DNA from 2 places in the Bacillus lumedeiriae genome. Region 2 is predicted to be linked to the other one. Evidence: riboswitches for the same ligand, from Rfam matches in the RefSeq annotation. Region 2 holds a riboswitch; the other holds the start of a gene.

Region 1 (7,917 bases), on a different contig from region 2:
TGAGCCCCTGCAAAATGGCTCCAGCAGCAGCGAGCGCCATACCCGCCAGCAAGGCGATGACCATTCTTGGCATGCGAAAGCTGTATACGACTAACTGATCAAAATCAGTGCCCCCGCCAAAAAATGTACGAAAAACAGCCGATACACTTAGCTTTATATCTCCAATCGCGGCGCTCGCTGTAATACATGCAAGTAAGAGAAAAAATAAAACTATCATTTTTTTACCCGCATATTTATCAACTAAGAATGATAGACGGCTTTTAAACAGCCGCCTCGGCATATAGCGATTCATTTCATACTAATCTCCCTTCTTGCAATGTAAATAAAGAATGGAACACCGAGAACGGCTGTCATGACACCAACTGGCACTTCCTGTGGCATAATCACATACCGTGCGCTAATGTCAGCCCCAATTAACAAAATAGCTCCAAGCAGCCCGGAAAACGGCAAAAGCCAGCGATGATCCGTTCCAATCCACTTTTTCGCTAAATGGGGAATGATAATACCGATAAAACCAATCGGTCCTGCAATAGCAACAGACCCTCCTGCTAGCAGCACAACAGCTAAGGCGGACAACCATTTAATCAAACGCGTGTTCAATCCGAGCCCCCGGGCAACATCTTCTCCCATCGCCATCACATTCAGTTTTCCAGCGAGAAGCAGGGCGAGTATCCAGCCCCCCGCAAAATAAGGAAAGATCGCCTGCAATAGTTCTAGCTTTCTTCCTTGCACCGATCCAGCGAGCCAGAACAACACTTGATCAAGCGCTGCTTCATCTAGCACAAGCAACCCCTGGGTGAAAGAAGAAAACATCGCCGCAATCGCTGCCCCTGCAAGTGTCAGCTTCATTGGCGTTAATCCATCTCTTCCAGCTGAGCCGATAACAAACATGAGGGAAACAGCTACAGCTGATCCTAAAAAAGCCGCCCAGGCAAATCCATGAGCACTATTGATACCGACTAGTGTCAAAGTAAGAACAACGAAAAATCCAGCCCCTGAATTCACCCCTAAAATATCCGGTGAAGCGAGCCTATTTTTTGTCAATCCTTGTAAAATAACACCTGCCATGGCCAAACTGGCCCCAACAGCCGCCGCAATAAGCGCCCGTGGAAGACGCACAGTTTGAATCACTATATGTTCTGTTGAATGATCAAATGCTGTAAATGCATAATAAGCCATTGACCATGATGTGTTCGTATAACCATATACAATGCTTGCAGCCATCAGAAACGCGACGGAAACTGCGCCCCCAAGCAAAAGCCATAGTTTGTTTTCCTTTCGTTTCATCTAGTAAACCTTCCTAAATTCATCATTTTTTCTTTATTGTAAAAAAGAAAATGGCGATCGTCAATGAATTTGAAAATCATTATCATTAGTTATTGACTTTCATTATCAATTAAAATATGATTTTAAGGGAACAGCGCATTCTGCTGCTATTCTCTTAACTAGAAAGGATATTCATGTCGGCGGTGCGGCTGCTCACCTGCACAGCCTCCTTTCAACAAACCTTATGTATATAGGAGGAAACATACATATGAGTATGAAAAAAGTATCAGTGGCCTTTCTTTCTCTTTTATTGTTATTCTTGCTTGGTGCATGCGGCAACAAAGAAGAAGTGAAAGATCAGCCAGAAAAGAAAAAAGAAGCTGAAGGAAGTTACACAGTAGAACATGCTATGGGAACGACAGAAATAAAAAGCACACCTAAACGGGTAGTCATTTTAACAAACGAAGGAACAGAAGCACTTCTAGCTCTCGGTGTCACACCAGTCGGTGCTGTTGAATCATGGACAGGTAACCCTTGGTACGATCATATTAAAGATGAAATGAAAGATGTACAGGTCGTTGGGAAAGAAGATCCGGTGAACGTAGAAGCAATCGCTAAATTAAAGCCAGATTTAATCATTGGCAATAAACTGCGACAAGAGAAATTATATGACCAATTGAGCGCGATTGCTCCAACTGTTTTCTCTGAAACGCTTCGTGGCGATTGGCAAGAAAACTTCAAATTATATGCTAAAGCTGTTAATAAAGAAGAAAAAGGCGAAGAAGTGCTCGCTGCCTACAATGATCGCATCGCTTCTATGAAAGACGAGCTTGGCGATAAGCTAAATCAAGAAGTGTCGATCGTCCGCTTTATGGCAGGAGATGTCCGTATTTACCACAAAGACTCTTTCTCTGGTGTTATCCTTGAACAACTTGGCTTCGCCCGTCCGAAAGAGCAGGATAAGCCAGACTTCGCTGAAATGAATGCGACAAAAGAGCGCATGCCTGCTATGGATGGTGACATCCTTTTCTACTTCACGTATGAAACAGGCGACGGCAAAGCTGCTGAACTCGAAAAAGAATGGATTAATGATCCTCTCTTTAAAAACTTGAACGTTGCGAAAGCCGGCAACGTCCACAAAGTGAGCGATACTACTTGGAACACAGCTGGAGGTGTCATCGCGGCGAATCATATGCTTGATGACATTGAAAAAGTAATGCTGAGCAAATAAAAAAATGGGGATGTTCTGAAAGTCAGTGATTCATTGACTAAGAGCATCCCTGTTTTATTTTCTAAAAGTTATAATTCATCCCAAAAAGCATATGAGGAAGTTGCCTCTTAGTAGAAGAAGTCCACTCTTTTCTCTCTATTTAAAAATGAATTTGAAAATCATTATCATTTATCATTGACATTCATTCTCAATTGGATTATGATGGATATATGAACAGCCTACTTGTCCCGTGAGCTGTTCTCTCACTAGAAAAAAATATGCACGTTTGCTGTGCGGCTGCCCACCCGCACAGTCCCCTTTCGAATAAATATTCCCTTACATATACATATAGAAGCGGCTGGGAAAATTCCCAGCCGCCAAATGATAAACAAATTCTCTTTTAGACTGTTGTTAATAATACAACACGTTCACTTTCTTACACTTTATACAAGTTTCATAGTATTGATTCCCTTTGAATTGATGTTCGCAGTTTTCCTGGATCATTTTTAACCGTTTTTGTAAGAAACTAAGATCTGTCTTTAGTTGATTGATTTCCGCTTCGATTTTTTGGGCATTCATTCGAATAACCTCCTTAAAAAATCACTGATAGATCTGACTGCCGGCTTCTTTAAATTCTTTCGCCTTCTCTTCCATCCCCTTTTCGATGGCTTCATCCGTATCTAATTTGTTTTCCTTCGCGTAATTGCGAATGTCCTGTGAAATTCTCATACTGCAAAACTTCGGACCGCACATTGAGCAGAAATGGGCTGTTTTTGCTCCTTCAGCCGGGAGTGTTTCATCATGATATTCCAGCGCACGTTCAGGATCCAATGATAAATTAAACTGGTCTCTCCAGCGGAACTCAAAGCGGGCTTTCGATAACGCATCATCTCTTTTATGCGCGCCTGGATGGCCTTTCGCCAAATCAGCAGCATGGGCCGCAATTTTATATGTGACTACGCCTGTACGCACATCGTCTTTATTCGGAAGACCTAAATGCTCTTTCGGTGTTACGTAACAAAGCATCGCGGTTCCGTACCAGCCGATCATCGCTGCGCCGATCGCCGATGTAATATGATCATACCCAGGTGCAATATCGGTCGTCAGCGGTCCAAGTGTATAGAAGGGCGCTTCCTGACATACTTCTAATTGCTTGTCCATATTCTCTTTAATTAAATGCATCGGCACATGTCCTGGTCCTTCTACCATGACTTGAACATCGTGCTCCCAAGCAACTTTTGTCAGTTCGCCGAGTGTTTCTAATTCAGCAAACTGTGCTTCATCATTTGCATCAGCAATCGATCCCGGACGCAGCCCATCTCCCAATGAGAAGGAAATATCATACGTTTTCATAATTTCACAGATTTCTTCAAAGTGAGTATACAAAAAGTTTTCCTTATGATGATACAAACACCATTGAGCCATAATGGAGCCTCCACGGGAAACGATCCCTGTTACACGTTTAGCTGTTAGAGGAACATAACGCAGAAGAACGCCTGCATGAATAGTGAAATAATCGACTCCCTGCTCTGCTTGTTCAATCAATGTGTCGCGGTACACTTCCCATGTAAGATCTTCCGCTACACCATTTACTTTTTCAAGGGCCTGATAAATAGGAACAGTCCCTACTGGAACAGGCGAATTGCGGATGATCCATTCCCGAGTCGTATGAATGTTCTTACCTGTCGATAAATCCATAATGTTATCAGCACCCCAGCGCGTGGCCCACGTCATTTTTTCCACTTCTTCTTCAATAGAGGAAGATACCGCAGAATTACCGATATTGGCGTTAATTTTCACATGAAAATTGCGTCCGATAATCATCGGTTCGATTTCGGGATGGTTAATGTTAGCTGGGATAATTGCCCGGCCCCTTGCTACTTCGTCCCTTACAAATTCAGGCGACATATTTTCCCTAATTGCAATAAACTCCATCTCAGGTGTGATAATTCCTTTCTTTGCATAATGAAGCTGAGTAACATTTTTTCCTTTTTTCGCGCGCAGCGGCTGGCGCTTTAAGCTAGGGAACACTTGATGATTGGCACGCGGGTCATTTTGATCTTTGTAGCCGTTATCTTCAGGCTTGATCTCCCTGCCTTCATAGGTCTCTGTATCATTGCGTTCATGAATCCATGGACTCCGGATCGCCGGCAGGCCTTTCGTAATATCAATAGAATGATGAGGGTCAGTATATGGCCCGCTCGTATCATACACACGTACCGGCGGATTTTCTTCTTCTCCAAATGAACCGGTCGTTGGGCTTAACTCAATTTCACGCATCGGCACTTTTAAATCTGGACGTGAGCCCTCTACGTAGATTTTTTTGCTGCCGGAAAAACTGGACATAATGGAAATGTTTTTTTCGTTTAATGAAGATGTAGTAGACATTAAGAATCTCTCCCTTTAATAGATTAATCGTTTAAGGACGAGATATAGCACATAACAAATGGAAAAGTTGATAGAAGTACATAAAAAAGCCGGTGTCCAATCGTTCATTGGACCCGGCTCATATGTATGCAGAAGTAGTTATGCTTTCGTGATTGTTCTAACTTCCCCACGCTGGTATGAACCAGATCAGGTCCCAAGAGTCAAGAAACTTCATCGCGTTTCTTTCTCAGCCCAGCTCATTGGACTCCCCTAGTTATGACTATTCGATTTAACTTCATTATACCTTTATATCGACAAAAAGCAAGATATTATTTTCATAATTTTTAGAATATTATATTTTTAGTAATATTCTATCCGGATTTCTCTTTTCGTCTTCTTTCTACACTTGTAAGTACCGGGCATTGGCTCATGTAATCACCGCTGCCATCCTTCTTTTTTCACATCATAAACATATAAATTAAAATCAAGCCATTTTTATGAGGAAGGTGAATGTTTTATGTATTATCCAGCCCGTACAAACCGGTCTTATCGGAATCAGCCCACTTATATAATGACGGTAGATGGTCAAGGACATGTCACAGCAAAGCCAGATGAAGCCATCTTAACAATCGGGATCGTAACGAAAAATCCAGATGCCCAAACGGCTCAACAAGAAAACTCAATGATCTCCAGCCGGGTCATTGCAGCCTTACGACAAATTGGCATTGAGGAAAATGATATAAGGACGGCCGCTTATTCCATTCGTCCAGAATATGATTATATTGAGGGACAATCTGTGTTTAGAGGATATGAAGTGGAGCATTTACTCCAAATAACTGTTAAAGATCTTTCTAAGATTGGAAACGTATATGATGCTGCTGTCAAAAATGGGGCCAACATTGCGAGAAATATCGAATTACGCGTGTCAAACCCAAATATTTATTATCAGGAAGCATTGAAGCTCGCCATTTATAATGCAACAGAAAAAGCGGATACGATAGCCCGGACAATCGGTGTAACAGTGAACAACATTCCTTTAAGAATTGTAGAAGGGGGCCAGCCCGAAAATCCAAGACCGATGGTATTAGCTTTTTCACAATCTTCCTCTTCAGAAGCGGTCCCCCCTATCCAAACGGGAGAGCTTACAATCAATGCAGCTGTGAAAGCTATTTTTGGCTATCATACTAGGGTTTAATTTTTTGTTAAGCTCCCCTGTTGATTTCCGCTCCAATCAACAACAGTCATTAACATAGTCAAGTAGAATAAACAGGAGTGACTCCATGCCAAAGCACCAGCCTCTTTTGAGTCACTCCCTACTTCTTCATTCTCTTAATTTATAGCCTTGCATCTTTCCAAAAGTTTTGAACGACGTGGGCAGATGGATTGTAAGCCCGCATCTCATAGCCTTCTTTTTTCAAATATTGCAAGATGGCAGGCAGCATATCTGCCGTAATTTTTTTCTCGTGCAGCAAAATGACGACGTGCTGATCGCCGCTCTTTTTTTGCCGCTGGATACCAGCTTGAATGTTTTGGAGAATACGTGCTTTCGAGCTGGCATTGTACCGCCAGTCTTCACTATCTACATCCCAATCCCACAGGCGGTAGCCTTTTTTGACCATGGCATCACGAAACGGCTGCTTTAAATACGGTACACTGCCATACGGGGCCCGGACTAAGATTGAGGACTGGCCAGTCACTCGTTTCAATGTCTGATCTGTTTTTTCCATTTCATTGATAAAGTTTTGCGGTGAATTGTACAGAGGATTTACTTTATGCGTTACACTGTGCAAAGCAAGGTAATGCCCTTCTGCCGCAGCCTTCTTCGTTATTTCAGCATGATATCTAATATTCGGCTCTACATAAAAAAAGGTCGCTTTCACTTGATAATCGCCTAGTATCTTTAAGATACTTGCTGACTGGGCACTTGGACCGTCATCAAATGTTACATAGGCGATAGGTGTAGGTGGAGCATTGTTGATTTGATCAAAAAACGATTGATTTGCTGCTAAGAATTCTTCATTGGATAACTTGGAGCCTATTGCTGTATAAATCCTTACAGTGTGATGATGGCTGAGATAGTCAACCTTGAACCCAAATTGTTCCGCAAGCCAGCGGATACCGACATACAGTTTACCGTTTTCCGTATAAATGACCGCAGGAGAAACTGCTTTGCCGTTAAATAAAGCTTCCTTCGTTTTTATGTTAACTACTAACTGCTGGCCGTTTTTTTCAAATATGTATAGTCCATTATTCTTATTAATTGTTTGTTTCATGTATAAATAGTATGATAGCTTTTCTGCCGGAGCAACTGCCTGGCCGTTTACAATAAACGCTTCTTCTTTTGTAAATGGCAGCATTTTGTCATGAAGCCCAATATAAATGTTTTTCTTTCCTGACGCATAGGTCTCTGCTCCCCCTGCGCACAGAAAAAATAACAGTACGCTGCACATGATGGTCAGCTTTTTTCTCATCTCTCCTACTCCCTTTTCTTTATGTGAAATTTTTTCTATTTTCTCTTTCTATTATACTACATATTTTTACCTATTGTTACAGAATTATTAAAAATATTACACATTTAATCTTATGAATGAAGAGAACTTTTTACTACTGTTTTTTAGATGACTTTGTCAAACGTGCCTGTTGATTTCACCCGGGGACACTCGCTTTCCGCGGACAGTCCTGAAGTCTCTTCGCCGCTATCGCTGGAGCCATTAAAAAAGTGGTTAATAGCGAAGAACAGGTGAGATCAATCACTATATTTAATATCTTAACAACATTTAATAATCTATATATCATGTATGGCAGACTCCTTTTCATTAAACCTGGACTTTTTCGGCGGCCTCTCTATCGCTCCTCTAGGGTTTCTCCTAGACATACCTTTCTCATAGGAGTCTCATACCTTCCGCTCCAATCTACCAAGGCGCAAAATTAACACTCGTCATGAACATAGTCTTTTAAATTGAAAATAAAAAAGCCGAGCAAAATCTGCTCAGCCTGTTTGACCTTCCTCTTCTTTTTTCATCATGACTTGTTTCAGTTCATCTTTTTTATCTTTCTTGACCAACACGTAAAGC
Region 2 (7,917 bases):
GACAGAGAGTATTTCGTGGTGATGTGCCTAGACACGAAGAATCAGCCGACAGCAATTAACATCTGTCACATAGGGAGCTTGAATGCTAGTTTGGTACATCCAAGAGAGGTAATGAAGACTGCTATTTTATCTAATTCATCGTCAATCATTGTTGCTCACAACCATCCAAGCGGGCAGCCAGATGAATCTAGAGAAGACGTAGAAGTGACTAAACGATTAGTAGAAGCAGGAAAGATCATTGGAATTGATGTCATCGATCATTTGGTGATCGGCGACGGTAAGTATGTTTCATTAAAAGAAAAAGGCTACATTTAAAAAGGAGGAAAAGAAATGGAATGCATAAACTGGTTCATTGAGGGTTACAAGAGGCTAACTGGTAAAACTGTACTTGCAGTACAAGTGGGCTATGAAGCCGTGGAGTTAGCTCAAGAAGAAATTGGATACGAGTTCATACCAGAAGAGGACTTAGGTAGAGTGCCTGTCACTCCCCGAAATATGTCGAAAGATATTTGGAAGGCTCTGTGGAGAGTAAAATCTCTGCAGGGCTTTCTTTTTTTATTTTTGTATAAAAAATGGAATAGCAATGTGATAGAATTGAAATGCAGCTGAATATTGTGAGGGTGGTAGGTTGTCGCTCTTCTTTCCGTTTTAGGAAAGGAGGTGATAATCATGGAAACATTTCTTGAATTTCTTCGTGAAGTTCTGAAAGGGATCGTGCGTGAAGTAAGTGCGTATTTCTTTCGGAAAAACATACTAGAAAACAAGAAAACCACCCTACGCCGTCGCAAGCAAAAGGGTGGTTCTCGAAAAACTAACAAGTAATTTTGACAACCATCACCCTGACGGTAGAGGTTGCAGGGAGGAGCGCTACCAACGCTTCTCTTTTTTATTATATTCTCATTATACATGAAATAAACCCTGAGATAAACCATAAAGAGTGTTGCCTGTCATCACCCGGTAGATGTCGAACGAGTGTTCTTGGGAAGAAAGAAGGCTCTGCGGAGAATACAATCTCTGCAGGGTCTTTCTTTTTTTATTTTCCCTGCTACTTTATCATGGTGTTGCAGGTATTTGTTTGATTGTGTCGAATATAGGTCATAGAGAGCGTTATTTCTCGTAGAAATTCTTTTTTTCTCCCTCATATTTCTTCATGTTTTCTGCACAGTCCTCGTGTGAAAATTCATTTTCTATTTTATTTTTCCTACCATTGATTAGCATACAAAGCTAAAGGAGGTTTATTGATTGACTGTAAAAGTTTCAAGCATTGGTTTGAAAGGTTTGGAAGGGTACCGTGTTCAGGTAGAGGTTCAAGTGTCGCAGGGAACGGAGTCGATGGTGATTGTCGGGCTGCCCGATGCTTCTGTGAAGGAGTCGAAGGAACGTGTCTTGTCGGCGGTACGGACGCTGGATGGTGATGTGACGGATCAGAAGATTGTTGTGAATTTGTCCCCATCGGAGCAAAAGAAAAACGGACCGTTGTTTGATTTGGCCATGGCGATCGGATTATTGAAAGAGTTGGATCATTTAAAGGAAGAAATCCCGCAAGATGCCGCATTTATCGGGGCGCTTTCGCTAGATGGCACTGTCGAGAAAGTGGAAGGAATGCTGCCTGCCCTCATTGCAGCTAAGGCCTTAGGATTCAAAAAAGTCTATCTTCCTCTTGATCCAGTCATTCCGATTGAGATGCTGGAGGATTTGGATTGCATCATTGTTGGCCATATAGATGAAGTATTACAACATTTAGCAGGACAAACTTTGCTGCCGCTCGATACACCTACACAAGCAGCGGACAGATCCTTTCCCATGCCTGGCTATCAAAAAGATTTCTGTCATATCATCGGTCATGAACAAGCAAAGCGCGCATTAGAAATAGCGGCGGCCGGCGGACATAATGTCTTAATGAGCGGGCCTCCTGGCTGTGGCAAAAGCCTGCTGGCAGAAGCATTTCCTTCTATTCTCCCGCCTTTATCGAAAGAGGCCCAGCTGGAAGTCATTAGTCTATACCAACTGGCAAAAGAACAGCTTGTTTCTCCGCAAATCGCTCCTTATCGACATCCTCATCATTCCGCTTCTTCTGTTGCCATTATAGGCGGCGGCACTTACCCGAAGCCGGGGGAAATTTCACTCGCTCACCGCGGTGTTTTGTTTCTAGATGAAATGGCGGAATTTACGAAAAAAACGCTCGATATGCTCAGACAGCCGTTGGAAACAGGCAAAGTAACGATCAGCCGGGCGCATTCCACTGTTACTTATCCCGCTTCTTTTATCCTCATTGGAGCAATGAACCCCTGCCCTTGCGGCTACCTTGGCTCCAACATTCGTTATTGTACATGCAGCCCGAAAAGTATCCAAGCGTACCAAAATCGCGTTTCAGGGCCTGTCTATGATCGAATCGATATTCTGCTGTCTTTAAGATCAGTGAATCTCAGTCAACAGACAGCAAAAACAGAAACATCGTCGGCTATTCGTCTTCGTGTGAAAAAGGCACAAGACAGACAATTCGAAAGGTATCAAGAGCAACTATGCAATGCAAAGGTGCCATTTGAAATGTTAACAGCTGCAAGCCCCCTGACGGAAAGCCAACGTAACATGATTGCCCAGATAGCAGTTAAGCAGCAATGGAGCAGCCGCGTTCAGATCAAACTGATCCGCCTGGCAAGGACGATCTCTGATTTGGCGGGAGAAAGCAGCATCACGGATGAATCCATCTGGCAGGCGATGACGTTCAGGCGAACGAATCATTCAAACCAATCTACAGCTGTAAGGGAAAACTAATGGCGCGTAAGAAAAGAATATGGATACCTCATCGGTTTTATCACATCGTTTGCCGGGGAAATCGCCGTGATCCGTTATTTCGTCACGCTAACGACTTTCAAGCCTTTTTCCACATCCTCAATCAACTGTATGATAAATACCCCTTCGAACTGGCTTCCTATTGCTTAATGACCAACCATTTTCATCTGCAAATGCGCTCACAGGAGCATTCGATTTCCAAAGTAATGTCACTCATCAACAAAAGGTATGCTAATTACTATAATACCCGTTACCGTCTCACAGGCCATGTATTCGAAAAGCGCTTTTTTGATCAAATGATAGACACGAAAGAAGGAATGTTGAATGTCAGCCGCTATATTCACCTGAATCCAGTTGAAGCCAAAATGATCCATCGTCCTGAGCTTTATCGGTGGAGCAGCTGTCCGCTTTTTTATTATAATCATGTATCCAATCAGCTAGTTTATATGAATATCCATAGCGTATTAGATTATTTTACAGGGACGGACGAAGAGAAGAAAAAGAAATATATAGAAGCGATGAAACTATAGGAGAGTGCCTGTCACTACCCGAAGTTTGTCGAAAGATTGAGGAAGATCGGGCATTGGGGTCAGACCCCTGTCGCTCCAGATCAATTATGCTATTAGATAGAGGAAATCATGTGTTTATAAAAGCATGGTTTCTTCTTTTGTTTTCCTCTCTTTTTATCTATCATTTGCTCGTGGATAAAAATGTAATATATGGTAATAACTTTTGTGTGGGCGCAAGGCAAAAAAGAAGGATTTCTTTGCTAAAATAGAGCATGGGGTTACGTCTTGTAAGCTACTAGAATACATCGTCGGAGGAAAGTACATATGGGATTAAGGTCAAGTTTTTGCAACAAGTTCATCGCAGCTGCGGCCACTGCCGTTATTGCGTTAACAGCGGCCGCATCAGGGGCTCAAGCCGCTAATTATAAGGATGTGCATCCAGATGGCCGTTATAAAGAAGCGGTGGATTACTTAGTTGAGCATGATATTGCGAAGGGATATTCGGAGGAATTATTCGGTACAGATCTTTCGATTAAGCGCGGCGACGCAATGGTCATGATTGCGAATGCACTTAAATTGGACGTTAAAGCGGCTCCTCCGTCTCCGTTCAAAGATTTGAACAACCGGGTGAGACAGGCTGTTAACGCTGTGTATGCTAAAGGAATGATCAACGGTAAAACCAGTACTTTGTTTCAGCCTGAGGCAAATATTACACGAGCAGAAATGGCAAAAGTTATTGCGAACGCCTATCAACTTGATGGGAAAGGTGTTCAAAATGAATTCGTCGATGTCAGTGACAGATGGGACGAATACGTGGATGCGCTTGTGAAACATGGAATCACGAAAGGAAAGACACCTGATCGATTCGGAGCGGTGCAAAATGTAACGCGTGGTGAATTCGCTATATTTATGTATCGCGCCAACGCGGCGAATCCGAACATTGATTGGGAGACACCTGCGTTTACTTACAGCGGGGAACATTCTTTCAACGTTGAATACGGTGCGGAGTTTGCCATGCCTGACGTGACGGCTGTAGATAGAAATGGGAAATCTGTAAAAGTAACGAGTGTCATCACCAATCAAAATGGTCAGCCATTTGATAAAATCGATACAAAAATTCCGGGTGTCTACACGATCACCTATAAAGCGACTGACGTGACTGGCAACAAAGCGGTCATCATGGACATAACGGTCACGGTTTCTGAGCCAAAACGAGTGATTGACACGGTGAATATTGTGGATGAACACACGATTTCAGTGAAATTTAAAGAGGAAGAAGCAGTAGAAATCGATCTTGAACATGAACTTGTGCATGGTCAGAATGAAGTTACATTTACGCATGAAGGTGTTCAATACACCATTTCAGTTGAGTATGATGCGCTTACACCTGCAGTGAAGGAGGCAGAAGCAGCGATCGCTGCACTGCCGGAAAAAGTTACTCTCCAGGATGAAGAGGCTGTTACAAACGCGCGCGCACTAGTGAATAAAGTTCTTGCTATTAAAGAAGACGCAGAAATACAAGGTTTAACGACACTCGAAGAAGCAGAAGCAGCCATTAAATATTTTAAAGAAGAGCGCATTACGCTTAATCAAAGTCGTTACGTATTAAAAGTAGGCAAGACGTATAAATTGGAAGCGACTCTTACACCGACTGGGGGACCTGCGACGAGTTTACAATGGACATCAAGCAATCCTGATGTTGCAACAGTGGCACAGGATGGAACAGTCACTGCTGTTAGTGAAGGAACGACAACGATTACGGTTACAACTGAAAGCGGAAAACAAGCTTCCAGCTATATTACTGTAAGTAATAAACCGCTGCTGCAATTCAATTCGTATGCGTCTGTTACCATTAATAACGAAATCAAAGGCATAAGCACTTCGTTTATCAATATGGGCAGTCAGACAGTAAAAGTAGAAAAAGTGGAAGTGTATGAAGGGGATACAAGAAGGACTGTTTACAGCGAAGCTGATTTGTTGAGCAATGAAATTCCTGTGGAAATTAAGCCTGGCGAAAGATTTGGAATCGGCATCTCTTATAAAATTGGCCTCTGGGCAACGAAGAAAAATGTAGTCAAATACACAATCAATGATGGGGAAGAAACATTCGAGTATACATCAGAACTGTAGGCTGTCGTTGAACGTGTGATAGGGCAAAAGAAAAGTAGAGTCAGTCATTGAAAGAAAATGATTGGCTCTACTTTTGTATTTTCATAGATTTTTCTTTATTAAATCTAACATCTACATAAATAGGTGATACCTTCTTTTTCTTCTCTATTTAAGAAATCACTACTTTGCTTTTTTCCGACAGCCATCCTTCTTTTGTATAGGACATCTCCCAAAAAGCGAGTTCGTATTCTTTGGAAAGGACAAATTGTTCCGTGATTTTTTCTTTTTCCTTTTCGCTTGCGGAGTCAGCATACTGATTCAACAAATCGATTTGTTCCTGGGTAGATGTTTGGAACCGTTCACTTGCATAGGTTTTTATCCAATTTTGATAAATAGGCTCTGCAGGTGCAGCCTCTTCATATACTTTTCCAATATCGGCATATAGCCAATAACATGGCAGCAGGGCAGCGAGTGTTTGGGCAAAGCTGCCGGAAAGAGCCGCCCGGTATAAGTGAGAGGTATAAGCGTATGCTGTAGGAGCAGGACGGAAATTCTCCATTTCTTCTTCTGTAATATTTAATACTTTTGCATGTTCCTGATGGACGGTCAGCTCTGCCTGTGCCGTCAGCTTCGCTTTTTCAGCAAGCTGCGCGGTATGTTGAAAGTCATCCGCTTGTGCGGCGGCCATGGCATGGACTTTTCCATAATGCTTCAAGTAATAAATGTCCTGAAGAATATAATATTTAAATGTATCGAGCGGCAAATCACCATTCACGATTCCTTTGACAAAGGGATGATTCAAACTTAACTTCCAACTGTGTTCTGTGGCTTGTCTTAACTGATCTGTAAAAAGCATAATAAAATCCTCCTCTGTTCATTGTTTTAGGGAACTGAGGAGGAAAGGGATTTCGCTTACTCGCAAAAAGCATCTATGTACGCTTTCTAATGATTACGCAAATAAGTCAATAAGCGATTTCCGCTTCCCTCCGCTGGTATTAACCAGTTCAGGTTCCAAGGGTTTAAAGTCTACTTTTATCTCAGCCTTTCAAAGGCTCCCCTAGCAGAAAAATAATTTAATTTTCAGAATACTATCTTCAGCATATCAAAAGAAGAGAGAATGTCAAATAGGTATAGTGCCTGTCACTCCTTATATAAGTATTTCGAACTACTATTCATCTTTTAATATTGTTATAATAGGAGGTGTTTTTATTAAATATTACTATAGGAGGAAGTAAATGTTAAAGAGACTGATATTCTTAACTGCTTTGTTCGTTTTTTCAATATTCGGTGCCTCTTATGCTATGGCAGCAACTGAAGTAGAACCGAATAATACGGTGCAACAAGCGACGACAATCGGGGTGAACCAGCAGCATCAAGGGGTGCTGAGTTCATCTAGTGATGATGACTATTATAAATTTACGTTAAATAAGCCTGGGAATGTCTCAATTACAATGGCCAACTTGCCGAATTCTTCATGGTATGTGAGGGTGTATGATTCTCAAGGTACCACATTGAACACGTTCAATACGGAATATGGATCATTTGCGAATGGAAATACGAAAGACCAGATTGGGTTACCTGCGGGAACATACTACGTTAGGATCAGCAACTATACTGGGGCATCTGGAATTCCATATACGTTTAATCTGCAATACGAGGAAAGCAACCTCTATGAGCAAGAAGCCAATAATAATGTACAAAGTGCGACGAGTATGAAAGTCAACAATGTATATAAAGGTGTACTGAGTTCATCTAGTGATGATGACTATTATAAATTTACGCTAGATAAGCCTGGAAATGTATCAATCACAATGCCAAACCTTACGAATTCTTCATGGGACGTGAATGTTTATAATTCCCAAGGCACCAATCTGAATAGATTCTATACAGACTATGGATCATTTGCCACTGGGGATAAGAAGGACCAGATTGGCTTACCAGCAGGAACGTACTATATTAGGGTTAGTAACTACACGGGGGCATCCAAAGTCCCTTATCACTTTAACCTGCAATATGATGAGAGCAGTTTTGTTGAAAAAGAACTGAATGGCTCGTTTCAAGAAGCAAATCCTATTCAATTAAACTATAAATATCAGGGAGTATTAAGCTCTTCTGGCGATTATGATTATTACTCTTTCAAAGTGGATAGAACGACTAACTTGGTGATGAATATTCCTAATTTAGCTGGTTCTAGTTGGGATGTAAAAATCTATGACGAAAAAGGAAATACGATTAACCGTTTCCATACGGACTATGGCTCTTTTGCATCTGGGAACACAACCTTTCCGTTCGCTGTAACGAAGGGAACGTACTATATAAGCATTGATAACTATACTGGAGCCTCTAAAGTCCCGTATTCTTTTGCTTTGCTATCAAGAAATTTTAAAGATTTAGGGATTGGTTTCTGGGGGTACAATGAGCTTACCTACCTTTATAACAAAGGCGTGATCAGCGGATATCCTGATAATACCTTTAGACCAAACCATAACATTACTAGGGCACAGGC

What was found. Region 2 has a riboswitch for thiamine pyrophosphate ahead of tenA (thiaminase II). Riboswitches for the same ligand answer to the same signal wherever they lie in the genome.
Region 1: another riboswitch for thiamine pyrophosphate. It lies ahead of thiC (phosphomethylpyrimidine synthase ThiC); the one in region 2 lies ahead of tenA (thiaminase II).

The regions. Positions count from the first base shown of each region.
Region 1 is NZ_JAUIYO010000011.1:4,433-12,349, reverse strand. It holds gene QYG89_RS12550 (FecCD family ABC transporter permease) at 1-292, opposite strand, end outside; gene QYG89_RS12545 (FecCD family ABC transporter permease) at 289-1,287, opposite strand; gene QYG89_RS12540 (ABC transporter substrate-binding protein) at 1,541-2,497, shown strand; gene QYG89_RS12535 (serine protease) at 2,888-3,055, opposite strand; gene thiC (phosphomethylpyrimidine synthase ThiC) at 3,077-4,864, opposite strand; TPP riboswitch at 5,011-5,125, opposite strand; gene QYG89_RS12525 (SIMPL domain-containing protein) at 5,361-6,038, shown strand; gene QYG89_RS12520 (polysaccharide deacetylase) at 6,178-7,314, opposite strand; gene QYG89_RS12515 (potassium/proton antiporter) at 7,833-7,917, opposite strand, start outside.
Region 2 is NZ_JAUIYO010000004.1:19,228-27,144, reverse strand. It holds gene radC (RadC family protein) at 1-315, shown strand, start outside; gene QYG89_RS07745 (hypothetical protein) at 331-609, shown strand; gene QYG89_RS07740 (hypothetical protein) at 670-822, shown strand; gene QYG89_RS07735 (YifB family Mg chelatase-like AAA ATPase) at 1,243-2,775, shown strand; gene QYG89_RS07730 (transposase) at 2,775-3,323, shown strand; gene QYG89_RS07725 (S-layer homology domain-containing protein) at 3,627-5,432, shown strand; gene tenA (thiaminase II) at 5,581-6,267, opposite strand; TPP riboswitch at 6,376-6,480, opposite strand; gene QYG89_RS07715 (S-layer homology domain-containing protein) at 6,647-7,917, shown strand, end outside.